DNA from 2 places in the Mesorhizobium sp. M6A.T.Cr.TU.017.01.1.1 genome. Region 2 is predicted to be linked to the other one. Evidence: predicted binding sites of a transcription regulator. Region 2 holds the regulator's gene; the other holds the start of a gene.
The links. The regulator HrcA, encoded in region 2, represses chaperone genes, less so after heat shock. The targets are predictions, from matches to a motif close to GTTAGCACTCNCNNNNNGNGAGTGCTAAC.

Region 1 (15,276 bases), on a different contig from region 2:
CCGGTACTGCGAATGGCCTTCGACAGTATCTCGGCCTTCCAGCCGCGAACCCTGTCCAGCGCTGCATCGCGACGCAGCAGACGGTAGCGGTCGAGGAAGATGCGGATGGCCTGCGGATGCGGAAACTCTGTGGGGTAGACGGCAACGGTGATCAGGAACGCCTTGTCTTCGCTGAGGTCGAGCGCGCGCAGGGCGGCCAGCAGCGACGTGTAGTTCTGGGTTGCGGTGAGCGACCGCGCCGTTGAAAAATCGATTTCGAGCGCGTCGGCCAGTGCTGTCTGGAAGAATGCGGCGTTGCCGGTCAGCGCCGTCTCGCGCAGTTTGACATAGGTTTCAGCACCGGTGAACGGATTGATGGTTGCGCCGCCGCTCTCCGCGTCGGCATGCATCATCGACCGCAGCCGGCGCCTTGCATTTTCGGCGGCGGCGCCGGGCTCCTGCTGCCTCTCGGGGCCGGGCACAACGACTTCGGCGCTTTCGGGCGCCGTCTTAGCGATCGCCTCCGGCTGACGCACGCTCACCAGCGTCGGCTTTTCAAGCGCCTTGATCAGGTGGGCGATGGTCGGGTTCAGGTCCTTGCGGCGCGCAATGGCGCGCGCATGCGGCAGGCCGTGCCGCCCGATCAGCGCGATGAGATCGATGTTGCTGAGCGCGCGCGAGCGGATGAGCAGCGGGGCGGCGATGTCGACCGGCTCCTCGCAAAGCCGCCGGACCAGCGCCGTGGGCGCATATTCGCACTCGGAAAGGGCGGCAGCGACGTAGCGGCGCGATTCGACCGACACATTGGCGAAAAGTGGAAGCGTCAGATCTTCAAGCTGTGCGATCTCCCGGCGCGAAGGGCGGGTGAGCGAACAGAACGCCGACACCGCGGCACGGAACAGCCTTTCAGCCTTTCCCGATTCAGCCCGTATAGCGATTTGCCTGAAATCCGAAGCTGACACGAAGGATACGCCTGACACTCGACACAATCTGGACCATGCTCGACCGGGACTGTGTCGGTTTCGCATTTCGCAAGAACAAAGATCAAGTTAGCGGCGATCCGTTAGCGTTCCGTTAACCTACTGCCGTCCTTAATCAGATTGGAGGCGTTGCGTTGTGCTCCGGGGCAACCGAGAGGAATGCACGAACCATGGGCATGGTACTGTCTTTCGTGCCGCGAACGGCGGCAACCAATCGAGCAGAACGAAACACCGGTACGCCGGCGGCGGTGATCATTTTCCCCGGCGTCCGTTATGAGCAACGGCCACTGACGGGCGAGACCCGGACAGGCGCCGGTCTGGACAAGCCGGGCTCGTCAGGGACGCTGCCTGTTCCGCACCACTGAGTTTCGGGATCCCTTTAGAAATCCTGCAGCTCGCAGGAACTCTGCTCGAGAAACCGTGACACGACCGGCTTCCAGCTGTCGTCGGGCACGAAGGAGCGGATGACGAACATGCCTTCGTCGATGGGCGCCTCGACGAAGATTGCCCCTTGCAATTCCTCGGGAAGATTCTTGCGGATCTCGATCATCTGCGCCGGCGTCAATACGATACTGTCCAGCACTCTTCCGGTCGCACTGTGGTCGTTGAAGGAATAGATGTTGTGGCCGCTGCGGTCATAGACCGATACGGACCAGAACGGGACGTTTCCGGGTGCCTTGACCCGCACGATCCCTTCGGACAGATCGAACCGGCAAGCCGCCGCATAAAACAGTGGATCGACGGATTTTACCACCGGCGTGCCGCCGGCCTCTGCGTCCAGCCTGGTCATCCTATAGAGGTCCGAGGCCATGGCCAGACGCGACCAGGCGTCACGTTCGGAAAATTCCGGGACGAGCAGCAGCACGATGATATGCACGACACCGGCGCCAAGCAGGCCGAGCAAGATCGCGTGCAGCAGCCTACGCATTGCAGCCGACCTTCAGGATCTGCGGTAGCGTGATATCCGAAAGACCCGTGCTGCTGGCGATCGGCGTATCGTAGAATGTCAGCACGAAATACATCCGACCGGAGCCGTCGGAAAGCAGCCAGTTGCCGGGCGCGGGGCGGTGGCCGACGGAAATCACCACCGAATTGTCGGGCTGGCGCAGCACCTGGTAGGATTGAAGTGCCGCAAGCCTCGGCTTTTCGGTCTCGATCACGCCGAGCGACTGATCGGTGGCATAGAGGGTCCAGAACCGGGCCGTGGGAAATCCGCCTTCTATTTCATAGGCGCATTGACGTTTCAATTGCTCGCCGCCGGAATCGCGTTCGGCGACAAAAGACAGGCCCTCTGCCTGCCCGAGCGCCAGCACACCCTCGCGCGCCACACGGGCTTTCGAATAGGGGTCCGCCGCCTGCGTTCCGATATCGGGAAACGCCGTCCATGGGCCGATCCGGATCGCGCCGATGCCATCCTGCGTCTTGAGAGCGTACCAGACACTGCCGCCGCCGCCGCCGATGGTTATGGCAAGCGCGAGGAGCGTCAGGAATGCGTTTTTGAGCATGAGGAGCCGCGGGAAAGAGGAGTGCCGCTCGGGGATATCGCGGGGCAGGGGGCTATGGCAAGCGGACCTCTGTGGAATTGCCGGCGCGAGCATGATCGGTCGTGTGCGGGCGTCAAAGCGCCGATAGGGTCTCCGGCGTCGCAGGTGCCTTGAGAACGGGCGCCGACTGGAACAGCCTCGTGATGTCCTTGAGCGCCCGCGTGGTTTGGCTGGACAGCACCGGCGGGCGCTCGGCGGCGGCGTCGGCCGCTGCCTGCTCGGCGTTCTTCTTTTCCGCGTCCTCGGCCTCGGCGGCAATTTTTTCGTCAACGAAGGGATGATCGAGACCGGGGATCGGCTTGAGATCAATATTCTGGTGCGCATAGACCATAAGCCGCTGCCACACCATCGCCGGCAGCGAACCGCCGGTCATGTTGTTGGTCGGGGTGAAGTCGTCATTGCCGAGCCACACGGCAGCCGTATAGTTGCCGGTGAAGCCGACATACCAGGCATCACGGTAAGATTGCGTGGTGCCGGTCTTGCCGGCCGAAACGATGTTGGGAAGGGCAGCGCGCCGCGCCGTGCCCATCACCGGCACCGCCGCCAGCATGGTGTTCATATATTTCAGCGCCTGTTCCGACAGCACACGATGCGGCGGCGGCGCATCCTTGGCGAAATCGTAAACCATCTCGCCGGTATGGGTGACGAGCTGGGTGATGCCATGCCGGGAGCCGACAAAGCCGTTCTGGGCGAAGACGCTATAGCCTGTCGCTTGGTCCATCACGGTCATGCCCGAAGTGCCGAGCACCATCGTCTTGTGCGATTCGAGCGGCGATTCGACGCCCATGGCTTCCGCCATCGCCTTGATCGGCTTGATGCCGAGATAATCTTTGGCCAGCCGCACCGGCACGGTGTTGATCGATTTGGCCATCGCCGTGATCAGCGTGACCTTGCCTGCCGACCCGCCATTGTAATTGTGAGGCGACCAACTGCCCCAGGAGATCGGCCCGCCGGAAACGACGGAGTCCGGAGTGAAGCCGTGCTCCATCGCCGTTGCATAGATATAGGGTTTGAACGATGAGCCGCTCTGGCGCAGCGCCTTGGTGGCGCGGTTGAACTGGCTGGCGCCGTAGTCGCGGCCGCCGACGATCGCCCTGACTGCGCCATTGGTTTCGATGACGACCATGGCGCCTTCGGTGACGTTGTATTCCTTGCCGAACTGGCGGAGATGGAACTCCATCGATTCTTCCGCCGCCTTCTGGATGTTGGCGTCGAAAGTGGTATGAGCGACCAGCGAATGCTGGCCGGATTTCGCCGCGATCTTCTTGACCTCTTCGAATGCCCAGTCGAGGTAGTAATCCGGGCTTTTCTGCTCGCCGCGGTCGACGATTTCGGCCGGATGCAGCCGCGCCTGCAGCACCTGGCCCTCGCTCATGAAGCCGGCCTCGACGAGATTGGACAGCACCACATTGGCCCGCGCCCTGGCAGCAGGCAGGTTGATGTGCGGCGCGTATTTGGTCGGTGCCTTGAACAGGCCGGCCAGCATCGCCGCTTCGGCGAGGTTCAGATCCTTGACGCTTTTGCCGAAATAGAAATCAGCGGCCGCTTCGATGCCGAAGGTGCCGCCGCCCATATAGACGCGGTCGAGATAGAGCTGCAGGATCTCCTTCTTCGACAGATTGGCCTCGAGCCACAGCGACAGGAAGGCTTCCTTGATCTTGCGTTCCAATGTCCGTTCATTGGTCAGGAACAGGTTCTTGGCCAGCTGCTGGGTGATGCTCGAGCCGCCCTGCACCACGGAATTCGCCCGCACATTTGCGAAGATCGCGCGCGAAAGACCGAGCGCATCGATGCCGTGGTGATCGAAGAAACGCCGATCCTCGGTGGCCAGCACCGCCTTGATGACCTGGTCGGGCATCTCGTCGACCGGCACAGAATCGCGCTGGATGATGCCGCGCTGGCCGATCTCGTTGCCGTAGCGATCGAGGAAGGTGACGGCGAAATCACCCTGGGCACGCCAGTCGCCGGCGGTCTCCTGGAAGGCTGGCAGGGCAAGCGCCAGCATGACGACGATGCCGCCGGCGCCGAGCGTGAAGGCCTCGCTCAACAGTTCGATGATGCCGCGGCGCCAGCCGGAGACGCGGAAGCGCCGGAAAAAAATGGTGGCCGCTTCCCAGAACCGGCGCGCCTTGAAGCCGATCTCGTAGAGCGAGGAATCGAACCACGCATCCGCAGCCAGCAGTCTTGCGGCAATCGGACCTCTTCTCTTGCGTGGTTTCAAAGGACTGGCCATTCCAGGATCCGGCTGCGGCTACGCCTCCCAGTGAGAAACTGCACGGGGCAATTTCAGGGCGACGCGCCTACCAAGACTATTCGTTCATTTTGGCGCCGCTCACAAGGGCGAGGTAGACTTGCGCGTTACAGTTTCTAGATAGGAGTTTGAGGGGCCACCTCCACCGCTTTGCAGGCGCGCATCCGCTTTCAATATTACCGCGCCGCGATAAAGCGCATGAAATGCGCCACGTCGGCGTCGCTTGGCTCCTGGCCGGTGAAACTGCGCAGGTAGGCGGCGAGATGACTGACCCTCGCCTCGACCGGCTCCTTGAGGTCAAGCACATAATAACCGATCTGCATGTAGTAGAGCACCCGGGCGCGGATGAAGGCATCCTCTTCATCATAGCCATGCCGGCGATACATGTCGCGGATCGCGCCCAGGCGGTCATTGTCGGCCTGGTCGATTGCCCGGCGCACGTCATCGGAGCGACGCGCCCATTCCCGGATGGCGAAGTCGAGCCTAGGATCGAACAGGCGCTCGTCCGCCCAGCATTCGAACACGTTCATGACACCGATGATGATGCTTTCGGCGGGCCGCTGCGCGCGTTCGACGATCGCCTTGGTGTTGGTATCCCGCCAATGGGCAAGCAACTGGTCGAGCAGATCCTGACGGCTATCGAAATACCAGTAGAAGCTTGAGCGCGAAACGCCGAGCTTCTGGCCGAGCGGCAGCACGCGCACGCTTTCGATGCCGTCTGAAATCAATGTCTGGAGCGCAAGACTGATCCAGTCCCAGCGCGTCACCTTGATGTTGCCGGGCGCCGGCTCGTCCCGCGGAGCAATCATGATCATGGCCGCACAATAGGCATGGGGGAGAGCTGCATACAACCATACTAGACACATATGTACAGTGCAAGTATCCTGCCGCCTCTAACGAACGGCCGGCGCGCGTCATCGCGGCCTCTCCCTACGATCCCCAGGGCAAGGCAATACGGCAATGAGGAGTATCCGCCATGGTCGATGACGCCGCACGCAACCTCAGGCGCGAACGCAGGCGCGGACGAACCGGCGAGGCTGGCAGCGAGAGCAGCCGCCGGCCGGACTATCGTTCGCTGAAGAACCCGTTCCTGCCGCAGCCTGTCTTTTCGGCCGACCACGTCGCCGCGATCCACGACACGGCGCTGCGCGTGCTCGAGGAACTCGGTGTCAAGGTGCTGTTGCCGGAAGCGCGTCTCATTCTTGCCCGTGCCGGCGCTTTGGTCGACGAGGACAGTCAGATGGTGCGCCTCGGCCGCGACATCGTCGCGGCGGCGCTGGCCTCGGCGCCGAAATCGATCCGGGCGCACGCCGGCGACCGTGCCCGAGACCTGATGCTCGAGCTCGGCTCGATGACGTTCCTGGCGGGATCCGGCGCGCCGAACGTCACCGATCTAGAGCGCGGCCGGCGGCCGGGGACGCTTGCCGCTTTCGAGGATCTCATTCGGCTGGTGCAGCATTTCGACGTCCTGCATATGCTGGGGCCTTGCATCGAGCCGCAGGACATCGACAACCGTTTGCGCCATTATGCCGTCAACCGGGCTCAGCTGACGCTGTCCGACAAGTTCCCGTTCATTTCGCGCGCGGCACGCCGCAGGTCGAGGACGGGTTCGAGATGCTGCGGCTGGCGCGCGGCCTGTCCGAGGACGAATTCCGTTCGGGGGCCTATTGCTACACCGTCATCAACACCAATTCGCCGCGTCAGCTCGACATTCCGATGGCGCAAGGCATCATCGACTTTGCCAAGGCGGGGCAGGTGTTGATCATCACGCCCTTCTGCCTGGCCGGCGCCATGGCGCCGATCACGGTGGCCGGCGCGCTGACGCTGCAGCATGCCGAAGCGCTGGTCGGGCTGACGCTGGCCCAGATCGTGCGGCCAGGCGCGCCGGTCGTCTATGGTTCCTTCTCGTCCAATGTCGACATGAAATCCGGAGCGCCGGCCTTCGGCACACCGGAGCACATCAAGGCGACGCTCGGCGCCGGTCAGCTTGCGCGCTTCACCGGCCTTCCCTGGCGGTCCGGTGGCGGCAGCGCCGCCAACATTTCGGACGCGCAGGCAGCCCACGAAACCCAGTTCGCGCTGTGGGGCTCGGTGCTTGCTGGCGCCACGGTCTGCATCCATGCCGCGGGCTGGCTCGAAGGCGGGCTGAGCGTCTCCTTCGAGAAGCTGATCACCGATATCGAGGCGCTGCAGACGGTCGCCGAACTCTGCGCGGCGACGCCTGGCGACGAGGACGCGATCGGCTTCGAGGCCATCGCGGAAGTGCAGCCGGGCGGGCATTTCTTCTCGGCCGGACACACAATGGCGCGCTACCGCACCGCATTCTACGAGCCGCTGGTGGCCGACTGGTCGAATTTCGGCAACTGGACGCAGGCCGGGTCAAGAACCGCCACGGAGCGCGCCACCGGCATCTGGAAACGACTGTTGGCCGACTTCCGGCCACCGCCCTCGGCCGCTGTCACATCAGACGTCCTCGACGAATTCATAGCGCGGCGCACCGAAGAGGGCGGTGCGGCACCGGTTTCGTGAGGTGGCGGCACGCGGGCGTCACATAGGGCGTTTGTCGCCGGTCTTTTGCGGGTCGCGGCGTATCGTGCCGGTGTCAGCTTTCCTATGCTTATCGGCAAGTCTACGAATGCGATCGAAGCGACTTTCCTCAACCGCTTTGATTGTCGCGACGGCATTTGGCTTCGGGACGAACGCAATCATGGATCGATCTCCTTGCCGGCGGGCCGCGCGCCGGGGAGATGCCCCGGCGGTTTTCTTTCAGGCTCTCGTGTAGAGTTCGTTTCTCTCGGAGAGGTCGATGATATCAGGCGGCGAGAGCGACCGCACAGCTTTGCGCACCCAGCCTGTCGGGCGAGGTTTTCCCGGGCATGGTCGCCCAGCCGCCCGTCTCGATGAACTGCCGCTTCTTGTAACTGTCGGTTATGGCCTTGAACTCGACAAGTTTGGCGGCGGCATCGGGTGCCGTATTGAAGCGATCGACGCAGACCGCCGAGGCCAGCTCGCCGCGCGCCACGTCGCCGGCGGTTGTCGCCAGCGCGCGTGAGGTGCCACCGGTCACCCAGCCGCCCCAGTTGAAACCGATGATCAGCGTGGCGACGACGGTTGCCGCACATGCCCACAAAAGCGTGGATTTGGCCGGCTGGTAATCTTCCCATCGACGCGCGAGAGATGGCTTGCTGCTTTGTGTGGCCACGGAACAGTTCCTTCCTGGTTGGTGTTGGGATCGGTCGCCCGGCCTTTCCGGCCGGGCGCTGCAGGCTTGTCTAGGCGATGGTCAGTAGCCCCCCATGCCGCCGCCGGCCGCAGGCGCGGCATCCTTGGCTGGAATGTCGGTGATCATGGCTTCCGCAGTGATCAGCAATGCCGCGATCGAACCGGCATCCTGGAGCGCGGTCCGCACCACCTTTGCCGGGTCGACGATGCCGACCTTGATCATGTCGACATAGATCTCGTTCTGAGCATCGAAACCCTGGTTGTGATCCTTGCTGTCCATGAGCCTGCCGACAACGATCGAACCTTCGACGCCGGAGTTCTCGGCGATCTGGCGGATCGGCGCTTCGAGCGCTCTCGACACGATCGAAATGCCCGCCGTCACATCGGCATTGGCTCCGGTCAGCCCGTTCAGCACGGCCTTGGCGCGCAGCAGAGCAACACCGCCGCCGGGAACGATCCCTTCTTCCACCGCCGCGCGCGTAGCGTTCAGCGCGTCGTCGATACGGTCCTTCTTTTCCTTGACCTCGGACTCGGTCGCACCACCGACGCGAATGACCGCGACGCCGCCGGCGAGCTTGGCTAGCCGCTCCTGCAGCTTCTCCTTATCGTAGTCGGAAGTGGTTTCCTCGATCTGCCCCTTGATCTGCTGGACACGCGCCTGAATCGTGGCCTTCTCGCCTGCACCGTCGATGATCGTCGTCGTGTCCTTCTCGATCAGCACGCGCTTTGCGCGGCCGAGCATGTCGATGGTGATGTTCTCGAGCTTGATGCCAAGGTCTTCCGAGATCATCTGGCCGGCAGTGAGCACGGCGATGTCTTCCAGCATCGCCTTGCGGCGATCACCGAAGCCCGGCGCCTTGACTGCCGCGACCTTGAGGCCGCCGCGCAATTTGTTGACGACCAGCGTCGCCAGCGCTTCGCCTTCGACGTCCTCGGAGATGATCACCAGCGGTTTGCCGCTTTGCACCACGGCTTCGAGGATCGGCAGCATCGCCTGCAGATTGCCAAGCTTCTTTTCGTGGATGAGGACATAAGGGTCCTCCAGCTCGACGCGCATCTTCTCGGCATTGGTGACGAAATAGGGGCTGAGATAACCACGGTCGAACTGCATGCCCTCGACGACGTCGAGTTCGGTCTCTGCGGTCTTGGCTTCCTCGACAGTGATGACGCCGTCATTGCCGACCTTGTCCATCGCCTTGGCGATCATGGCGCCGACGGTGGCATCGCCATTGGCGGCAATGGTGCCGACCTGCGCGATTTCACCGGAAGATTTGACCTTCTTGGCGCGTGCCTGGATTTCCTTGACGACGGCGGTGACCGCAAGGTCGATGCCGCGTTTGAGGTCCATCGGGTTCATGCCCGCGGCAACGAATTTGGCGCCCTCGCGCAGGATGGAAGCGGCAAGCACCGTGGCGGTGGTGGTGCCGTCGCCGGCGAGATCGTTGGTCTTCGAGGCCACTTCGCGCACCATCTGGGCGCCCATGTTCTCGAACTTGTCGGCAAGCTCGATTTCCTTGGCCACCGTCACCCCGTCCTTGGTAATGCGCGGCGCGCCATAGGCCTTGTCGATGATGACGTTACGGCCCTTGGGGCCGAGCGTCACCTTGACGGCGTTGTTGAGGATTTCGACACCGCGCAGCATCCGGTCACGCGCATCGGTGGAGAATTTGATTTCCTTGGCAGACATGTTTTTTCGTCCCGTTCAATTGGTTGTGGCAAGGCGCTGGCAGCACCCGCCTGAATCAAAAACTTGGAGCATCTTCTGCGCGTCCAAGAGGACGCGCGGCGCTCCAATCAGGCGGCTTTCTTGGCAGCCACGATCTTGTCGGTGATGCCCATCTCGCTCTTGTCGATGATGCCCATGATGTCGGCCTCCTTCATGATCAGAAGGTCCTCACCGTCTATCTTGACTTCGGTTCCCGACCATTTGCCGAACAGGATGAGGTCGCCGGCCTTGACATCGAGTGCGATCAGCGCGCCGCTTTCGTCCCGCGCGCCTGGCCCGACGGCGATCACTTCGCCTTCCTGCGGCTTTTCCTTGGCATTGTCGGGGATGATGATGCCGCCCTTGGATTTGGTATCGCTTTCGGCGCGCCGAATAACGACGCGATCGTGGAGTGGCCGGAATTTCATGGGAACTTCTTTCTGGGGCCGGCTTAGGCGGCCACGCCCTTGTATAGGCGTTTTGGCACTCGATAGATAGGAGTGCCAAAAAATATTAGTCCTTTATCGGAAACTATTGACAGTATTATTTAGCAGTTTCATTCCCATGAATTCGATGAGCATAAAATAATCCTGGAATTGATTTTTTCTATCCGAGTACCTATTTTAGATGAGAAACTCACTTTCATAATCTCAGTCAAGAAGGAGATTTTATCGATGGCGGAATTCAGTCAGAATATAATGGAAAAAGCTGAGGCGCGCTTCATGGAAAAGCAGAAGAAAACCGCGGAGCGAAACCAGGCAACGGCCGAATATGTTTCGGAAGCCAAGGCCAGGATCATCAAGACGGCAAGGCTGCGGGCGCTGCGGCTGGCCAAGGAAGAGGCCGACCGCGCCGCGGAGGCCCTCAATCCCGTCGCCCCCAAGAAAAAGCGGGCGGCAGTCAAGAAGGCGGGGGCCGCTTAACGGCGTCAAGTCATGAGCCTGACATTTCCAAACCAAAGCCGCAGCTACGACGAAGCGAGCCGACGGATCCGCTTCGTCGGCTATGACGGCATGTCCCAGATTTCTTTCTTTGTCGATGCAGATGCCATCTCGACGGCACCGTCGGGGACGGCGACAGCCGAAGCCACATATCTCGCCGCCTTCGATGCGGCTGTCGGTCCCATACATGACGTCGCAAGGAATGCTTATGCCCGTACCGGCAAGAGCATGTACGTGCTGACCGCAGCCGATTTTCGATAAATCCCGACCGTCCCGTGATCTGGCGCCAGAACGTCAACGCGGCTACGCTGCAAGCAGGAATCGCTGACGGTGAAGGCCTGTTCAGTCGTGACGGGCGAGGGAGAAGACGATGACCGCGCCGGCGGCCGCGCTGCAGAAGGCCTTGTTCGAAACGCTGAACGGTGATGGTTTCCTGTCAGCGGCATTGGGCGGCGCTAAACTGTTCGACCATGCCCCGGAAAATGTCCCGTTTCCCTATGTCACCTTTGGCCGGACCAGCGTCTACGACTGGACAACGGGCATGGAGAACGACGCCGAGCAGCTTTTCACGCTGCATTTCTGGTCGAAGTCCGAGGCCAGGAAAGAAATGCTCGATGTGATGGACATGGTCAGCGCCCGGCTCCAGGATGCGGCGCTCGCGCTCGACGAGCATCACCGACTCAATCTCAGGCTCGAATTCACCGAGGGCCGTTACGACGAGGACCTTTCGGCCTATCACGGGCTGCTGCGTTTTCGCGCCGTGACGGAAGAAAACGCCTGACGCGCTTTCAATATGGCTGCAACACAGTCTAGACTGGCGCTTCGATGAATTTTGCCGGGTTGGGGCGGCGAAATCATAAGGTCGGTTGTCTCGCGTTTCAGGGGTGGGATAGGCATGTGTTGCAGGCGTTCACTGTTCATTTCACGTTCAGCACCGATGCGTTAGAACGCTGACCATGAAAACGCTTCGTTCCCACTTCCGAACCGCGACATTGGCGCTATCAGCGGCCGCTCTGTTCGCATCGCAGGCGACGGCGCTGCCGGTCGTCGTGCCCGAGCAGAACCGGCCGGTCGTCCTGGCTGCCTCCGACTGCTACGCGATCGGTCAGCAGGTCGCCGAGCAGAATGGCGGCACGCTGGCCAAGGCATCACAGTCGACGCGCGGTGGCCAGCCGGTCTGCGTCATCGTCGTGCTGGTTCCAGGCAAGGACGGGCAGCGCCCGCGCCGCACAGAGATCGTCGTTCCGCAGAATTGACCCGCCGTTTCCCAGCGTGTCGGAATCGGCCTATATCTGACCAATTCTTCAACAGGTGTTGATCCCAGCATGCGCGTACTGGTCGTCGAAGATGACAAGGATCTCAACCGGCAGATATCAGACGCGTTGGTCGATGCCGGCTATGTCGTCGACCGGGCCTTCGACGGTGAGGAAGGGCATTTCCTTGGCGATACCGAGCCCTATGACGCCGTGGTGCTCGACATCGGCTTGCCGCAGATGGACGGCATCAGTGTGGTTGAGCGCTGGCGACGCGGCGGCCGCAAGATGCCGGTCCTGATTCTGACGGCGCGCGATCGCTGGAGCGACAAGGTATCCGGCATCGACGCCGGCGCCGACGATTACGTCACCAAGCCGTTCCACATCGAAGAGGTGCTGGCCAGGGTTCGCGCGCTCATCCGGCGCGCGGCCGGCCATGCGTCGTCCGAGTTGACCTGCGGGCCGTTGCGGCTCGACACCAAGGCCTCCAAGGCCGATGTCGACGGCGTGCCGCTGAAGCTGACGTCGCACGAATTCCGCCTGCTTGCCTATTTGATGCACCATATGGGCGAGGTCGTGTCCCGCACCGAGCTGGTCGAGCATCTTTACGATCAGGATTTCGACCGCGATTCCAACACAATCGAGGTCTTTGTCGGGCGGCTTCGCAAGAAGATGGGCATCGACATGATAGAAACCGTTCGCGGCATGGGCTATCGAATGCGTGAGCCGGAGGCGTAAGGCGGAACCGCTCAAACAGACTGCAAGAACGCCGCTTTCGCTGCGGTTCTGGCCGCGTTCGCTGGCGTTCCGGGTGATCGCCTTTTCCACGGTCTGGGCGATACTCACCCTGGTCGTCATCTTCACGCTGATCACGACGCTCTATCGCCAGGCGAGCGAGCGCGGTTTCGACAGCTTGCTGTCGGCGCATCTGTTCAATCTGATCGGCTCGGTCGGCGTGTCCGAAGGCGGTTCGCTGACCGGCGCTCCCGACCTTGGCGATCTTCGGTTCTCGGAGCCGAATTCCGGCTGGTACTGGTCGGTGGAGCCTGCGTCGGAAGGCGTGCGCGGCGATCTGCACTCCTCCTCGATGACCAAGACGATCCCGTCGCCAAGCGTCGCCGAGGTTCCCTTCAATGCCAGCTTCCAGCGCAGCTATGCCACCGAAGGCATCAATGGCGAGGAGCTGGAAGTGTTCGAGAGCGAATTCGTTCTCGACGCGAAAAATCGCGCGGCGCGCTTCCGTGTCATGGGCAACCAGACCGAGCTCGAGCAGGAGATAGGCGCCTTCCAGCGTCGCCTTCTGACCTATCTTTCCCTGTTCGGCGTCGGCATGATCGCCATCAACGCCATCGCCATCCTGCTGGGCCTGCAGCCATTGCGCCGGGTCAGGAACGCTCTCGCCATGGTGCGGGAAGGAACCGCGCAAAGGCTAGACGGCCGCTTCCCGGCCGAGATCGAGCCGCTTGCCAACGAGACCAACGCGCTGATCGAAAACAACAAGCGTATTGTCGAGCGCTCGCGCACGCAGGTCGGCAACCTCGCCCATTCGCTGAAGACGCCGCTGGCGGTGCTGATCAACGAGGGGCGGGCGCTTGGCGGCGCCAAGGGCAAGCTCATAGCCGAGCAGGCCGCCTCGATGCAGAAGCAGGTTGACCACTATCTGCAGCGCGCCCGCGTCGCGGCGCAACGCGACAGCGTCGTCTACCGTACGCCGGTGGCGCCGCTGGTCCAGCGCATGGTGCGCGTGCTGCAAAAACTCAACCCGCAGACTGCTCTCTCGCTTTCGCTGCCGGCAGTCGATATCGTCTTTGCCGGGGAACGTGAGGATCTGGAAGAATTGCTTGGCAATTTGCTCGACAACGCCATGAAATGGGCAAAGAGCGCGGTCGCAGTGTCGGTGGCACCAATCTCCGACAAGACGAGTGGCGCCGGCAAGGAGGGTGCCGTCAATCTGTTCGAGATCAGTATCGAGGATGACGGCCCGGGCATTCCCGAAGACAAGGCGCGCGAGGCGCTGAGGCGCGGACGGCGGCTCGACGAGACCAAGCCGGGGACCGGGCTTGGACTTGCCATTGTCGCCGACCTCGTCAATGAGTATGGAGGCGTTCTGGCTCTGGAACGGTCCGGCATGGGCGGGTTGAAGGCAGTGGTTCGATTGCGGAGCCTTCAATGATGCTTGATCGACGGTGCGTGATATGGCGGCATGTCGATTGGTCCCGGAGCGTCGGCCGCGGCCAAATTTCGGACAAACATCAACACTAATGGCCACACCGACTTCCCCGATGGCGCGGCTCCCAGCTCTAACTCAAGAAAACCGGTTGTTGGCATGAAGATTCGCGTCGCGCTCGTTTCCGCACTGCTGGCCGTTTCCGGCTGCACGACGCTGGGCAACAGCCCGGCCCCCACGGTGGCGCCGCAGCCTGCCGTCACGCCGCCAACTGACGGCAAGATCGCGACGACGATCATTTCCGCCATGGGCGGCGGCCTCGTCAGCGGATCGATCGGTGCCGGCTTGAAGGAATCCGAGAAGCGCAAGGCGCTGGAGGCGGAATACAAGGCGCTCGAGTACACAGCGAGTGGCCAGAAGGTGACGTGGAAGAGCGATCGGTCGGCGCATTATGGCGAGGTTGTCGCCGCCCAGCCCTATCGTGTCGGCTCGCAGGACTGCCGGCAATACACCCATACGGTCTTTACCGGGGCCGCCGGCGCCACCGCGCGCGGAACCGCTTGCCGCAACGCCGATGGCAGCTGGACGCCGCTGACGTAACGACTGGGCGGATAGGTCCGGTTGACATCAATCAAGCACATGCGACGCACCTGCCGTCAAAGCGTCGCAGGATGCCTGTGTTGGCAGGGCAGGGCTCTGCCGTTATTGGAAGAAGCATGCTGTTCTGGGTCATAGCTGCCATTCTCACGCTGGGTGCAAGCCTGGCGGTTCTGCTGCCGCTGGCCGGCGGCCCGAAGGATGGTTCGGCGAGCAGCGATCATGACCTTGAAGTTTATCGCGACCAGCTGTCGGAGCTTGACCGAGACGTGGCGCGCGGCCTGATCCAGCCGGCGGAGGCCGAAGAGGCGCGTGCCGAAATCGCTCGCCGCATCCTTCGCCTGGACAATGCCGGGGCCGGGGCCGATCCGGCCGACAAGGCCGCGGCGCGGCAGCCGTCGATGGCGACCAGGCTGGTTGCGACGGCCGCGGTCCTGGTGGTTCCGCTGGTCAGTTGGGGCTTGTACAGCCAGCTGGGCTCGCCCGATCTGCCGTCGCAGCCGCTCAGCGAGCGGCTGACCAAGAATCCCGCCGACAGTTCGGTGGACGAGCTGGTGGCACGCGCCGAGGCTCACCTTGCCGCCAATCCGTCCGATGGCAGGGGTTGGGACGTTCTGGCGCCCATCTATCTGCGCAT
Region 2 (15,276 bases):
TTGACCGAGCCGATCGGGTTGAAGAATTCGAGCTTGGCCAGCAGATTGGCGACGACGCCCTTTTCATTGGCGAACTTGTCGAGCCGCACCAGCGGGGTGTCGCCGATCGTTTCGGTGATCGAATTGTAGATGCGGCCGCGGCCGGGCACATGCGCGGTGGTGGCGGGCTTGTTCATTGGTTTCGCTCCCCGAGTTCAGATGGGCCAGAGGTCAGATCGGCCAGCGTCAGGTTGGCCAGAGTCAGTCAGGCAAGTGTCAGGCGGGCATAAGATAGGGCCATCCGCCGCGCAAGATAGTCTGTCGGTTGAAAATATCCGAGTGGGACGCATGCTGAAAACAGCTTCGGCCTGGAAAAGCATTTCAGGCGGTGTCCTGTTTAGGAATGGCTCGACCGCGAGATGCCTATTGCCGGGCGGCGATCGCAGCCGCTGCTCCGACCATGAAACCGGCGGCGGTGCGGTTCAGCACCCGCAGCGCACGCGGCGACTTCAGGAGCCCGCGCGCCTTGGCCGCCAGCGCCAGATAGGGCACCAGCACCACCAGCAGCACGAAGAGCGTCAGCGCGACGAGGATGCCGTAATCGGCGAGCGTGATGGTCTTCAGATCGACGATGGTCGGCGTGATGGCGAGATAGAAGATCATCGTCTTCGGATTGCCGAGCGTGACGGCGAGGCCGGCAATAAAGCTCGACACCAGCCCGCCCCTGCCTTTCTTCGCCTCCACCGTTTCGGGCGTGATGCCGCTCGTCCAGAAGCGCCAGCCAAGGAAAGCGAGATAGGCGACGCCCAGCCATTTGATTACCAGGAAGGTCATGCCGAAGGTCTGAGCGACGAGGGCCAGGCCGAGCACCACGGCGGTGAGATAGGTGAGATCGCCGAGCATCAGCCCGAAAGACATGGCGAGCGCCGAGCGAAAGCCGGAACCAAGCGCACGCGCAATAAGCGCGGTGAGACCTGGGCCAGGAATGGCGGCGGCGATGCCGAGGGCCGCGCTGTAGGCGAGGAATCCGGTGAGGGTCATGATTTCGGCCTTAGCGCATGACCCCAAAACGGAATCGACTTTTAAGACTGCGCCTTGTCGCACAAAGGCTGGCAGGCGTGTACTCCCTGAGGCCCGGATTCGATTGCACCAGAACTACCGGCCGGGCGAACTCGCCGATCAGGACGGACTTTTGCCGTAGGTGACGCGCATGACGCGCACACGGAGAGTTGAAGCGGAATCGATCGGTTTTCGGAACTCAGTTTCCGGCTGCGTAAAAATCGTCGTCGAGGCGCTTTTCCAGCGCGACGAGATCGGCCGGCAGCGGCAGGCCCATGGCGCGCATTTCCCTCAGCTTTTCGCGTAGCTGCTCCTGCACTTCATGCTGATCCTCGGGCTGGTTGATCATCTGCTCGAGCAACAGGCTGATCTGGGCCTTGAACGATTCCAGCGCCATTTTTTTCTCCTTGAGGTCCGGCCTAAGCGCGTCGCGTTTGAAGGGTTCCTGCGACGCGCTTTGCTTTCTTGTTTTTATGCATGTCGTTATCCCAAAACCGCTTGCGCATCGCAGGTCAAGCCCGAGGGCAGGCTTTTGGGCGACATGCATTATCGCAGCATGCGGGAAATAAGCTGCGCGGTATAGTCGACCATCGGCACGATGCGTGCGTAGTTCAGCCGGGTCGGGCCGATGACGCCGAGCGCGCCGATGACGCGGGCATCCTTGTCGCGATAGGGCGCCACGACCAGCGACGAGCCCGACAGCGAAAACAGCTTGTTTTCCGAGCCGATGAAGATGCGCACGCCGGACCCTTCCTCGGCAAGATCGAGAAGCTGGATCAGCCCGTCCTGCGTCTCCAGATCCTCGAACAAGTGCCGCAACAACTCAATGTCGGCCTGGGCCGTGACGTTTTCCAGCAGATTGGCGCGGCCGCGCACGATGAGACGCGCCGGCAGGCCGCTGTCGGCGCCTGCCCAGACCGCCAGGCCCTTTTCGACCAAGTCCTGCGACAGCGTGTCGAGGGCGGCCCTGGTTTCTTCCTTGATGCGGGCGATCTCGATCCGCGCCTCGGCCAGCGTGCGGCCGCGGATGTGGGCGTTGAGGAAGTTCGAGGCTTCATGCAATTGCGAAACGGTGATGCCGGCGGGCAGATCGACGACGCGGTTTTCGACGTCGCCGTTCTGCGATACCAGCACGGCCAGCGCCTTGGTCGGCTCGAGCTGGATGAACTCGATGTGCTTCAGCGCCACCTCGTTCTTGGCGGCAAGCACGAGGCCGGCGCCGCGCGACATGCCTGACAGCATCTGGCTGGCTTCGGTGAGCATGTGCTCCAGCGTCGCGCCCGAGCCGGAGGCGCGCACCTGTGCCTCGATGATGCGGCGCTCCTCATCGGAGAGGTCGCCAAGCTCCATGAACGCATCGACGAAGAAGCGCAGGCCGGCCTGGGTCGGCAGCCGGCCGGCCGAGATATGCGGCGCGTAGATCAGTCCGAGATGCTCGAGATCGCTCATCACGTTGCGGATGGTTGCGGGCGACAGCGAAGACGGCAGGATCCGCGACAGGCTGCGTGAGCCGACCGGCTCGCCGTCCTTCAGGTAGGAATCGACGATGCGCCGAAAGATGTCGCGCGAGCGCATGTCGAGCGATTGAAACGCGGGCGATTGAAACCCGGGTGACTGAAGCACGGGCGACTGCGAATTGGGATCGACTGCCTTGGTCATTCGGGCCAAAAACCTCCGGCCCAAAGATATAGACTTCGGCCGCGCCCGCGCAACCGGCCATTTTCCTTTGCGCCCTGCGCCCCATGCGGCTACAAGCCGGCCACGATTCCGAAAAAGATAGGAAAAAAGCCTGAATGCGCCCTTCCAAACGCCAATTCGACGAAATGCGCGCCATCTCCTTCGAACGTGGCGTCTCCAAGCACGCGGAAGGTTCGTGCCTGGTGAAATTCGGCGACACACATGTGCTGTGCACGGCCAGCCTCGAGGAAAAGGTGCCGGGCTGGATGCGCAATTCCGGCAAAGGCTGGGTGACGGCGGAATATGGCATGCTGCCGCGCTCGACCGGCGAACGCATGCGCCGCGAAGCTTCGTCCGGCAAGCAAGGCGGCCGCACGCTGGAAATCCAGCGGCTGATCGGCCGTTCGCTACGCGCCGTGGTTGACCTGCAGGCGCTCGGCGAGCAGCAGATCACCGTCGATTGCGACGTGATCCAGGCCGATGGCGGCACGCGCACCGCTTCGATCACCGGCGGCTGGGTGGCGCTTTACGACTGCCTGCGCTGGATGGAAGCCCGGCAGATGACCAGCGTCGCCAAGGTGCTGAAGGACCATGTCGCGGCGATCTCCTGCGGCATCCATGACGGCCAGCCGGTCATCGACCTCGACTATCTCGAGGATTCCTCGGCCGGCACCGACGCCAACTTCGTCATGACCGGCAAGGGCGGCATCGTCGAGATCCAGGGCACGGCCGAGGGTGAGCCTTTCTCTGAAGAGCAGTTCACGGCGCTGATGGAACTGGCCAAGAAGGGCATTGCGCGACTGGTCAGCCTACAGCAGATGGCTGTAGGTTAATTTTCGGTTCTGTCATGATTCCTTCCGCCATCCTCGAATCAGCCCTCTATGTGACCGACCTCGATGCCGCGGAAGACTTCTATTCCGGCGTGCTTGGGCTCGATCTGCTGGGCAAGGTCGACGGCAGGCATCTTTTCTTCCGTTGCGGGGACGGCGTGCTGCTCATCTTCAACGCGGAGGCGACCAAGGTGCCGCCGGCGCCCGACGCCAGGCTGAAAGTGCCGCCGCACGGCACGGTCGGCGACGGCCATCTCTGCTTTGCAGCAAGCGCGGACGAGATCGTGCGCTGGAAAGCGCATCTCGAGCAGAAGAAAATCGCCATCGAAAGCGAGTTCGAATGGCCGCAGGGCGGCCGGTCGATCTATATTCGCGACCCCTCCGGCAATTCGATCGAATTCGCCGAGCCAAGAATCTGGGGCATCTGATGCATTCGCTTGATGGACATAAGATCGTCGTCGCCAGCCACAATGCCGGCAAGCTGCGGGAATTCGCCGATCTGATGGCGCCATTCGGCATAGAAGCGAAGTCGGCCAAGGAATACGGCCTGCCGGAGCCGGACGAGACCGGCACCACCTTCGAGGAGAACGCCTTAATCAAGGCTTTAGCCGCAGCCAAGGCGACAGGCCTGCCGGCATTGTCGGACGATTCCGGCCTATGTGTCGATGCGCTGGGCGGAGCGCCCGGCGTCTACACCGCCAACTGGGCCGAGGCGCCGGACGGGTCTCGCGACTTCGGCATGGCGATGCAGCGAGCGGAAGTGGCGTTGCAGGAAATCGGCGCGGTCGCGCCGGCTCAGCGCAAGGGCCGCTTCGTCGCCGTCATCTGCCTCGCCTTTCCAGACGGCGCGGCTGAATATTTCCGCGGCGAGGTCGAGGGCACGCTGGTATGGCCGCCGCGCGGTGAACTCGGTTTTGGCTACGACCCGGTGTTCGTGCCGGACGGTTTCGAAAAGACCTTCGGCGAGATGACCGCTGAGGAAAAACATGGCTGGAAGCCCGGCCAGCCGACGGCATTGTCGCACCGCGCCCGCGCCTTCCAGAAATTCGCGCAAGCCAGACTGGATTTGGCACGATCGGGCGTGAAATGACCATGCTGCTCGACCGTAGCCCCGGCTTCGGCGTCTACATCCACTGGCCGTTTTGCGCGGCCAAGTGCCCCTATTGCGACTTCAACAGCCATGTCCGCCACCAGCCGGTCGACCAGGAGCGTTTTGCGCGCGCCTTCGAGACCGAGCTTGCGACGATGCGCGACCGGACCGGACCGCGCGAGGTGACCAGCATTTTTCTCGGCGGCGGCACACCGTCGCTGATGAAGCCGCAAACCGTGGCGACGGTGCTGGACGCGGTGGCGAGGAACTGGACGGTGCCCGATGGCATCGAGGTGACGCTGGAAGCCAACCCCTCTTCGGTCGAGGCCGAGCGCTTTCGCGGCTACCGGGCGGCAGGCGTCAACCGGGTGTCGCTCGGCGTGCAGGCGCTGAACGACAAGGATCTGCGGTTCCTCGGCCGGCTGCACAATGTCGATGAAGCACTGCATGCGATCGGCCTGGCGCGTGAAATCTTTCCGCGGCTGTCCTTCGACCTGATCTACGCACGGCCCGGCCAGACACCGGAAGCGTGGCAGATGGAGCTCGAGCAGGCGATCGGCCACGCCGCCGACCACCTATCGCTCTACCAGCTGACCATCGAGGAAGGCACGCCATTCCACGCGCTCCATGCGGCCAGGAAATTCGCCATTCCCGACAACGACCACGCCGCCGATCTCTATGCGCTGACGCAAGAGATCACCGCCGCGCATGGACTGCCGGCCTACGAGATTTCCAACCACGCCAGATCAGGTGCCGAGAGCCGGCACAATCTCACCTATTGGCGCTATGGCGAATATGTCGGCGTCGGTCCCGGAGCGCATGGCCGCTTCGTCGAGAACGGCCGCCGCGGGGTGACGATCGCGGAGAAAATGCCGGAAACCTGGGCCAATCTGGTCGAGGCCAAGGGCCATGGCATCACCGGCGGCGAGACCCTGACGCGCTCGGAAGAGGCCGACGAATTCCTGCTGATGGGGCTGAGGCTGGCCGAGGGTATCGACCTCTCGCGCTACGAAGCGTTTTCCGGCCGCGGCCTGTCGACGGCGCGGCTGTCGGTGCTGCAGGGCGAGGGGCTGGTGGCGCCGATCGGCAATGCCCGCCTGCGCGCCACGCCGGCTGGCATGATCGTGCTCGACGCCGTGGTGGCGGATCTGGCGCGGTAGAGCATGATCCCGAAAAGTGGGATCCGGTTTCGGACCAGATCATGTTCAAACTGGAAGATGGGACCCGTTGAAGAACGTCCTCTTCGTCTGCAGCCATAACCGCTTGCGCAGCCCGACCGCGGAACAGGTGTTTTGCGGCCGCAGGGATATCGAGGTCGCATCGGCCGGTACCAACCATGATGCCGACAACCCGCTGACGCACGACCTCGTCTCCTGGGCCGACATCATCTTCGTGATGGAAAAGGCGCACCGCGCCAAACTGCAGAAGAAATTCAAGGCCAGCCTGAAGAAGGCTCGTGTGATCTGCCTCGATATTCCGGACGATTATGAATTTATGGACCCGGTCTTAGTTCGCCTTCTGGAAGCGCGCGTCTCGAAATATCTGGGTTGATGATGTGGCTGAGCGTTTTCACCGGCGCTTTCGTCATCTTTGGGGTCTGCGCCGCGTCGTTTCGCTCCTTGCTCTGCCCCGGGGATGACGAAGAGAGAAGTGTCTCGGCCAATCGCGAGGTTGCGGTAGTCAAGCGTCGTGCTTGTGGCGGCGCTTGGCGTGGTCTTTCTCGGCGTCCGCCTCACCGGAGCGAGCCGGCGCGGCGTCGCCCTTGTCGCGGCGGGCACGGTTTTGATCGCTTATGGGGTGTGAGGGCGCTCCATTGCGGGAGCTTTTCGTTTCAAGGCGGGTGATGAAAATGTCGAAGCGATTGGGCATCGTCTGGTCAGTGCTCCATCGTGCTACCGGTCGAAGGCTCGATTTCCAGGTTGGTTGCCTTTGAAGGACGACGCTTTCGCGGCTTTTTGGCCAGGCCCGCGCCGGCTTTGGCAGGCTGGCGCTTGTCCTTTCGCGCGGCAAAGCGCTTGCGCCCTGCATAGTAGGGTTCGAAAGCGTCCTGTATCTTGAGGCTGTCCATCCTGCTCCTCCCGAGATCAGGGGTAAATCCGCCGGGCATGGTTTCGTTCCGTACTGTGGCGAAGGCATGGCGGCCGCTTCACTTCGGCGCAGGTTTTGCAACCAGGCGTGAGCCGTGCCAAACAGGGCCGGATGCATTCAAGTGTCAGAGCTTGACAGGGGACACCGGTGGCCGGCGAGTTGGCAAAACGCAGCTATGTAATCGGCCAGACCGAGATATCAGCCCGCCCGCTCGCGCCGGCGCTCTATTTGGTGGCGACGCCGATCGGCAATCTCGCCGACATCACATTACGCGCGCTTGAAACGCTGGCCGCCGCCGATATCGTCGCCTGCGAGGATACGCGGGTCAGCCGTGTGCTGCTCGACCGCTACGGCATCCGCCGTCGCACCACTGCCTATCACGAGCACAATGCCGGGGAGGCCGGGCCGAAACTGATTGCGGCCTTGCTGGCCGGGCAGAGCGTGGCGCTGATCTCGGACGCCGGCACGCCGCTCATCTCCGATCCCGGCTACCGGCTGGTCGGCGAAGCCCTCGACCAAGGCATTCGCGTCGTGCCGATCCCCGGCCCGTCGGCGCCGCTGGCGGCGCTGACGGCGTCCGGCCTGCCCTCCGACGCGTTTCTGTTTGCCGGCTTCCTGCCGGTAAAGACCGGACAGCGGCTGACGCGGTTGGAAGCGCTCAAAACCGTGCCGGCGACGCTGATCTTCTTCGAATCGCCGCGCCGGCTGGCCGAGACGCTTGGCGCCATGGTCGAGGCGCTGGGTGGCGCCCGCAAAGCTGCGATCGGCCGCGAATTGACCAAGACTTTCGAGGAAATGCGGACCGGCACCTTGCAGTCGCTCGCCGAACACTATGAGGCGGCCGACACCCCGAAGGGCGAGATCGTCATCTGCGTCGGCCCGTCGGAAGCGACCGCCGACGAGCCTGAAGACATCGACCGGCTTTTGCTTTCGCTTGCCGCCGAGATGCCGGCCTCCAAGGCGGCGGCGGAAGCCGCCAAGATGACCGGCGGCCAGAAGCAGGCGCTTTACCGGCGACTGCTCGAGCTCAAGGATGCCGGGCAGAACGGGGAGATCGGGAAAGACGGCGATGGCTGAACGCCCAGTCGCCAGCCGCCGGCAGGCCTATCGGCGCGGCCATCGCAGCGAGTGGCTGGCGGCGGCAGCATTGATGGTGAAAGGCTACCGGATCCTGGCGCGCCGCCACCGCACGCGGTTCGGCGAGATCGACCTGATCGCGCGCCGCGGCGACCTGGTGCTGTTTGTCGAAGTGAAGGCGCGCCGCACGCTGATGGAAGCGATGGAGGCTGTTCGCTACGAATCGGAGCGCCGCATCGAAAGCGCAGCCGACCTCTGGCTGTCGCGCCAATCCGACTATGGGAGATTGTCGGCGCGCTTCGACATGGTGGCGGTGCTGCCCTGGCGCTGGCCGGTGCATGTCGAGAATGTTTTCTACGGACGAAACTAGCTCAGGATTCATTGATCAGCGCCAGAATGTAACAGTAGCCGCAACACTTATCGCCGGGAAGAACGTGTGGGCGCTACCGTCGCGCGCGTAACTGCTATTCGCCCATTGCTTGGGAAAGTACCGGCCCCTGTCCTTAAGAGAGAACCGCACTAGTTTAGGCGAATGGGACGTGCGCTGCAATTTTTGCTGGGCCGTCTTTGAGTAGTATTGTCGGACGTGGGCTTGAAAAGCCGACACCTTCGGGAGGAACCGATGACCAAAGCAAGTATCCAGAATTTGAGGTCGCGCCGCAAGTTCCTTGGCGAGGCGGCCGTGGCAGCTGCGGCGATCGTTGCCGCGCCGAGCGTCGTCAAGGCACAGGGGCCGGTCAGCATGCGCTGGCAGAGCACATGGCCTTCCAAGGATATCTTTCACGAATTCGCGCTCGATTTCGCCAAGAAGGTCAACGACATGACCGGCGGCGACCTGAAGATCGAGGTGCTGCCGGCGGGCGCCGTGGTGCCGGCCTTCGGTCTGCTTGACGCGGTGTCGCAAGGAACGCTCGACGGCGGCCACGGCGTGGTCGTCTATCACTATGGCAAACAGTCGGCGCTGGCGCTGTGGGGTTCCGGTCCGGGCTTCGCCATGGATGCCAATATGCTGCTCGCCTGGCACAAATACGGCGGCGGCAAGGAGCTGCTCGCAAAGCTCTACGAATCCATCGGCGCCAATGTCGTTTCGTTCCTCTACGGGCCGATGCCGACGCAGCCGCTCGGTTGGTTCAAGAAGCCTGTGGCGAAGGCCGAGGATCTCCAGGGCCTGAAATTCCGCACCGTCGGCATCTCGATCGACGTCTTCACCGCGCTCGGTGCCGCAGTCAACGCGCTGCCGGCCGGCGAGATCGTCGCGGCTCTGGATCGCGGCCTGATCGACGCGGCCGAGTTCAACAACGCCTCGTCCGATCGGGTCCTCGGCTTCCCGGACGTCTCCAAGATCTGCATGCTGCAAAGCTATCACCAGAATGCCGAGCAGTTCGAGATCTTGTTCAACCGGGCGAAATACGACGCCTTGCCTGACCAGATGAAGGCCATCATCACCAATGCGGTCGAGGCGGCCTCGCAGGACATGCACTGGAAGGCGATCGACCGCTATTCGAAAGACTATGTGGAGATGCAGACGACCGATAAGGTCAAATTCTACAAGACGCCGGAGGCGATCCTCAAGAAACAATTGGAGGTCTACGACGAGGTCGTGAAGAAGAAGGCGGCGGAAAACCCGGCTTTCAAGGAAATCATCCTCTCCCAGATCGCCTTTGCCGAGCGGGCAACGCGGTGGGAGCAGGACACCGTCGTCGGCCGGCGGCTGGCGTTCGATCACTACTTCGGACAGGGCGGTGTGGCGAAGGAGTTCTGACCCGAAAGTTCGGGCATCACCGGGCAGCGGCCCGGTGATGCTTCTGACCAAGGTACCCGTCATCCGGGGGCGCGCATGAACGTCCAGCATTTCCTGAATACAGTCGATGCAATCAGCACGTGGGTCGGCAAGGCCGCGGCGTGGCTTATCATCGGGCTGATGACGCTGGTCTGCGTCGAGGTCTTCAAGCGCTACATCCTGAACATACCCACGGCGTGGATATTCGACGCCAGCAACATGTTCTACGGCTCGCTGTTCATGCTCGCCGGAGCCTATGCGCTGGCGCAGAATGCACATGTGCGCGGCGACTTTCTATACAGCTCGATGCGGCCCCGCACCCAAGCCGCGCTCGATCTGTTGTTGTATGTGGTTTTCTTTCTGCCGGGGATCGCGGCCCTCGTCTATGCAGGCTACGACTATGCCGCGATTTCATGGCGGATCGGGGAGCATTCGACCGTGACAGCGGAGGGTCCGCCGATCTACCACTTCAAGTCGGTCATTCCGCTGGCCGGCGCCTTGGTGATGCTCCAGGGTGTGGCCGAGATAGTGCGCTGCATCGTCTGTCTCAGGGCCGGGCAATGGCCCAGCCGGCGCAAGGACGTTGCGGAGATCGACGTCGTGGAGGAACAGCTCGCGCTCAGCGAATATGTGGATGAAGAGACGCGTAAGACCGCGATCGAGCGCGCGCAAAAGATAGACGAGCAAGCGCGACAGCGCGGAATGGGTGGAGACCTGCAGAGTTGAGCGATCCAGCCCTCGGACTCACGATGCTCATGCTCATCGTGGTCGTCATAGTCATGGGTTTCCCGACAGCCTTCACGCTGATGGGCCTTGGCATGTTCTTCGGGTTCTACGCGTTCTACAACCCTGCGGAGCACTGGATCGACAACCGCGTCTTCGATCTGATGGTCCAGCGCACCTATGGGGCAATGACCAACGACGTCCTGATCTCCATCCCGCTTTTCGTGCTCATGGGATACGTGATGGAACGCGGGGCGCTGGTCGACAAGATGTTCTACAGCATCCAGCTTTCGTTCCGACGAGTACCAGCGTCGCTGGCCATCGCTACGCTCATTGTCTGCACCTTCTGGGGCATCGCCAGTGGCCTTGTCGGCGCTGTTGTGGTTTTGATGGGGGTGATTGCCTTCAATCCGATGCTGCGTGCCGGATACGATGTGAAGCTCGCTTCCGGCGTGATCACCGCGGGCGGCACGCTGGGCATCCTGATCCCGCCGTCAGTCATGATCATCGTCTATGCGGCAGTTGCAGGCCAGTCCGTCGTGAAGCTCTACGCTGCGGCGATGTTCCCCGGTTTTTTCCTCGCCTTCCTCTATCTCGTCTACATTCTTGGCTGGGCGACAATCAGTCCGAAGATCGCCCCGCCTTTGCCGGAGAATCAAACAAAGGTTCCGGTGCCTGCGTGGATGGGGAGCCTTCAGACAGTTTACTCGCGCAACATGCTTGTTGGACTTCTTTCCGCCTTGTTCTCGCCGTCCAGGGCGATGGCGCTCGAGACGGAGAACGGACGCCTCACATATTGGGAGCTGTTCAAGAATTTCTGCGCTGCGCTGGTGCCCCTCGCCTTGACAGCACTCACCCTCCTGCTGGTGTGGTGGTATGTCGTCATCCATCCGCAGGCATCGGCCGACGTCGAAGCTCCAGAGGGATTGGAGCAGCTCGGCGCTCCGGCGGTGGAGGAACTCGGCGCACCCGCAGTGGACGCAGGGCCGGCAACCAGCTTCTACGCCACCTTCGGCATCATCGCGGCACTCGCCGCAGTGGTGCTCGTCCGTTACTACCGGAACATGACTGCCGAACGGCTCGAGGTCGTAAAGCTCCTGGTCTCGTCGGTCATGCCGCTGGCCATACTTACTGTCGTCGTGCTCGGCGTCATCCTGTTCGGAATCACGACGGCGACCGAGTCCGCGGCAGTCGGCGCCGCTGGTGCCTTTCTGCTGGCGTTACAGGCGCGAACGCTCGACTGGAAGCGCATCAAGGAAGCAGTGTTCCTGACGGCCAAGACCACAGCCATGGTTTGCTGGCTCTTTGTCGGCTCGGCGCTGTTCTCCGCCGTTTTTGCGATCCTCGGCGGCCAGGCACTTCTCGAGCAATGGGTGCTCGCGCTCGACCTGACGCCCGTGCAATTCATGATCCTGTCGCAGGCGATCATCTTCATTCTCGGCTGGCCGCTCGAATGGACCGAGATCATCATCATCTTCGTGCCGATCTTCCTACCGATGCTGACGCACTTCGACATCGATCCGGTTCTCTGGGGCGTTCTCGTTTTCGTCAATCTGCAGGCGGCGTTCCTGTCACCTCCGGTCGCGATGTCGGCCTACTATCTCAAGGGCGTTTCGCCCCCGCATGTCACGCTCAACCAGATATTCGCCGGGATGATGCCCTACATGCTGATCGTCATCCTCTGCATGGTCCTCATGTATATCTGGCCCGGCATGGCGCTCTGGCTTCCGAATTATCTTTACGGCAGCTGAGAAGACTCCGCCATTTCCGGACTTTTGCGATCGCAGCGCGAAGGTTTCTTCCCGGGGAGATAATGCCGACTTTCAAACGCCAGTTGACTTTCGGCGACAGGCGCCGATTCTCAAGGTCAAGGCGGCCTGCCGAGCAACATGCCGCCCGAACGATCAGAACGATGATCGAGAGCAGCTTTGACCCTGGTCAATCCGCCGAGCCTTGTTCTAAACGGTGTCGAGTTCGATTTCGACGCCGGTCTCCTGCACGGCGAGCATGGTGAAGATGTCCCGCTGAGGCCTCAATCGCTCGCGGTGCTGAAGCATCTGGTCGCCAACGCCAACCGTGTTGTGACCAAGGAGGAGCTCCTGGACACCGTCTGGCCCGGCATCGCGGTGACGGAAAACAGCCTTTCCCAGTGCATCAGCGAAATCAGGAAAGCCATCGGCGACGAGAAGCAGAGCCTGCTAAAGACAGTTGCGCGACGGGGATATCGCTTTGTCCCCGAAACCGAAGCGCCCGGCATACCGCACGATTCCTACCCGCAGATTTACGGCACTGCCTCTTCTGATCCGCGCGAAATTAAAGCCCGGCGCGGCCTGATGTTTGTAGTCGCTGTACTGGCGATCGCTGCCGCAGTCGCGGTGTTCATCTGGAGGCCCACATTTGAAACGGAAGTGCCGACCTCCCTGTCGATCGCGGTTCTGCCGTTCGCAAATCTCAGCGAAGCCGAGGCACAGGCTTATCTTGCCAACGGTTTCGCGGACGATCTGACGACAGAGCTGGCGCGCGTTCCCGGCCTGTTCGTGGTCTCGCGCAATGCCGCGCGTGCATATCGCAACAGCGGTCTGCCGCCGGCGAAGATCGCAAAAGAGCTCGGCGTCCGCTATCTGCTGGAGGGCTCCGTTCGACGTCTCGGCGATGAGGTGCGCATCAATGCGCATTTGGTCGATGCCTCGACGGTTGGGCAGATCTGGGCCGAGCGGTTCGAAGGTCCATTCACCGACGTGTTCAAGCTCCAGGATCAGGTGATCGGTCAAATTATCGCCGCGCTGCAGCTGAAGCTCATCCCGGGAAAAGCAAACCTCGCCGTGTCCGGTGATACTGACGACCCGGAAGCTTACCAGGCGTTTCGACGCGCCATCGAGGCGCGACGAAAGGATACACCATCGGGCACGGTGGAAGCATCGGGCTACCTTCGCCAAGCCTTGGCGCTGGACGCCGATTTCGGCGCGGCGGCCGCGGAATTGGCGTGGCTCCACTGGGACGCCGACGAGGTAAGGAGGCAAGCTCTCGGGATCAGTTGGACCGAAATCGACGACGAGCTCTATGGCAGTCTGGCCATCGCTGCCGGAAATCCGTCTCCCGGTTACTATCAGCTGATTTCCGAACTTCTGGTCCGAGAGCATAGGTCCGACGAGGCGGTGGCTGCCCTGCAAAAGGCGATAGCGCTCGACCCGAGCGATTCCTGGACCTACGAAGGGCTGAGCCAGGCCCTCAACTTCAACGGCAGGCCGGCCGAGGGGCGAGCCTTTCTCGAGGCGGCCTTACGCGTCGATCCCGGATGGACGGAGTGGCGACACTACCAGGCTGGCTTGGCGGCGTTCGGCCAAGGCCGCTACGAGGAGGCGGTCGCGCAGCTTAAGCAGGTCGATGTCCGCTCCCCCAATCCGTGGACGAAGTTCTACGGCCTGCATGTTCTTGTCGCGGCGCTTGCGCATCTCGATCGCCTGCCGGAAGCGGCCTCGGCCCTAGGGCAGCTCCGACGCGTGCTGTCGGACATGCAAGAGGGGCAGCCCAACCTGCTGATCGCGCAGCAGTTCTTCGTCTACAAGCGGCCGCAGGACATCGCTCGCCTGCTCGATGGCTTGAGGAAGGCGGGGGTTTCCGAGCTTCCCGCCGGAATGGAGCCGGAATCCGCGAAACGGATGAACGGCGTCGACATCGGGAATCTCATAATCGGACACGAGCTGACGGGACGCCAGATTCTGCCCAATGTCTCAGCCTACCATGCTGTGGTTGCGGCAGACGGCAGCGTGACCAGAACAGTTGGTGAGGAGGTCGTGACCGGTCAGATGTGGGTGCAGGGCGACAGCTTGTGCAGCGCATATCCGCGTAAACTGACAGGCTGTGGCGCTGTGTTCCGCAACCTGAGCGGCATATCTGGAGCCACGAAGGAATACATACTTCTGTCTCGCTTCAAGCGTTACGAATTCTCGGTGACGAAGTAGCAGCAACTTCGCCGCGCCTACGGCGGCCATGAGAGATTGAGGTCCATTTCGCTCATGCCTTCGGTACCGTAGGGGCCACACTGCTTCAATGCGTCAGCGAAATCCTTGGCTAAGGCCTTGAACGTCTCGGTCTGTGGCGCAACGTCGACGATTTCGATGGCACTGACTTGACCCTCGCGCGTGAAGCTGACGTGGACATCGGCGCTGAAGCTGATTCCGCGCATCGCCGTCTGCGTAGGCCAGCAGCTTGCTGCCCGTTCGAGAATGTGACGGCTCAGACCATCACCAGCGGACGCGGTGGTCGCCGCGCCGATCACGAGAATTCCCAAGATGCGGTTGATCATCTTTTATCTCCTCAGTTCGACGCCCGAACCGTGTGGGGACGGCTTGGTGGGGACGGCTTGTGAGAGAGAACGCGAGGGGTCGTTCGAAGTCATGAAATCGACGTGAAAAAGTTCTGAAGAGTGGTGAACGCAGTCGATTTTGGCTACGGAATGCACGCAAGCGGCAAGAACGATCCTGCGAGGTCGGCATGGGTCGGGGGCAGGTCTACGTTGGTCGTCCCCACCATCAACGGCATTGCTACGCCAACGAGCAAATAGAGCCTTGGGCGATAAATTAACTGTGCCGCCTCACCCCCATACGAACAGCGCAACCAGCCCGACGGTGCCGATGACCACCCGCCACCAGCCGAACAGCGAATAGCCGTGGCGCGAGACGTAGTTGAGCAGGAAGCGCACGACGATGAGCGCCGCGACGAAGGCCGCGATGAAACCGGCGGCGATGACGGGCAGATCGGCGCTGGTCAGCACATTGCGGTTCTTGAAGAGGTCGAAGGCGAAGGCGCCGACCATCGTCGGCATGGCGAGGAAGAAGGAGAATTCCGCAGCCGGCCGCTTGTCGACGCCCAGAAGCAGCGCGCCGACGATCGTCGAGCCGGAGCGCGACGTGCCGGGGATCAGCGAAAGGCATTGGAACAGTCCGATCTGCAGATAGAGCCTGAGCGGAAAC

Region 1: the regulator HrcA is predicted to act here: its motif matches at 10,161-10,189, upstream of EOB36_RS01140 (co-chaperone GroES).

Annotation. Positions count from the first base shown of each region.
Region 1 covers NZ_RZTA01000002.1:71,649-86,924, forward strand. The annotation lists gene EOB36_RS01095 (hypothetical protein) at 1-941, opposite strand, end outside; gene EOB36_RS01105 (DUF1254 domain-containing protein) at 1,339-1,887, opposite strand; gene EOB36_RS01110 (DUF1214 domain-containing protein) at 1,880-2,464, opposite strand; gene EOB36_RS01115 (PBP1A family penicillin-binding protein) at 2,577-4,736, opposite strand; gene EOB36_RS01120 (TetR/AcrR family transcriptional regulator) at 4,931-5,569, opposite strand; partial or broken gene EOB36_RS01125 (trimethylamine methyltransferase family protein) at 5,731-7,283, shown strand; gene EOB36_RS34250 (hypothetical protein) at 7,302-7,463, opposite strand; gene EOB36_RS01130 (hypothetical protein) at 7,567-7,956, opposite strand; gene groL (chaperonin GroEL) at 8,038-9,663, opposite strand; gene EOB36_RS01140 (co-chaperone GroES) at 9,771-10,109, opposite strand; gene EOB36_RS01145 (hypothetical protein) at 10,356-10,604, shown strand; gene EOB36_RS01150 (DUF1488 domain-containing protein) at 10,617-10,883, shown strand; gene EOB36_RS01155 (DUF3168 domain-containing protein) at 10,993-11,403, shown strand; gene EOB36_RS01160 (hypothetical protein) at 11,579-11,878, shown strand; gene EOB36_RS01165 (response regulator transcription factor) at 11,948-12,613, shown strand; gene EOB36_RS01170 (ATP-binding protein) at 12,597-14,048, shown strand; gene EOB36_RS01175 (hypothetical protein) at 14,202-14,642, shown strand; gene ccmI (c-type cytochrome biogenesis protein CcmI) at 14,759-15,276, shown strand, end outside.
Region 2 covers NZ_RZTA01000098.1:9,201-24,476, forward strand. The annotation lists gene cysK (cysteine synthase A) at 1-176, opposite strand, end outside; gene EOB36_RS25365 (LysE family translocator) at 403-1,020, opposite strand; gene EOB36_RS25370 (hypothetical protein) at 1,238-1,435, opposite strand; gene hrcA (heat-inducible transcriptional repressor HrcA) at 1,585-2,697, opposite strand; gene rph (ribonuclease PH) at 2,832-3,548, shown strand; gene EOB36_RS25385 (VOC family protein) at 3,563-3,973, shown strand; gene rdgB (RdgB/HAM1 family non-canonical purine NTP pyrophosphatase) at 3,973-4,635, shown strand; gene hemW (radical SAM family heme chaperone HemW) at 4,632-5,795, shown strand; gene EOB36_RS25400 (low molecular weight protein tyrosine phosphatase family protein) at 5,863-6,186, shown strand; gene EOB36_RS36000 (hypothetical protein) at 6,316-6,504, opposite strand; gene EOB36_RS25410 (hypothetical protein) at 6,512-6,703, opposite strand; gene rsmI (16S rRNA (cytidine(1402)-2'-O)-methyltransferase) at 6,871-7,800, shown strand; gene EOB36_RS25420 (YraN family protein) at 7,793-8,170, shown strand; gene EOB36_RS25425 (TRAP transporter substrate-binding protein) at 8,423-9,562, shown strand; gene EOB36_RS25430 (TRAP transporter small permease subunit) at 9,638-10,306, shown strand; gene EOB36_RS25435 (TRAP transporter large permease subunit) at 10,303-12,054, shown strand; gene EOB36_RS25440 (winged helix-turn-helix domain-containing protein) at 12,232-14,265, shown strand; gene EOB36_RS25445 (hypothetical protein) at 14,283-14,609, opposite strand; gene EOB36_RS25450 (undecaprenyl-diphosphate phosphatase) at 14,898-15,276, opposite strand, start outside.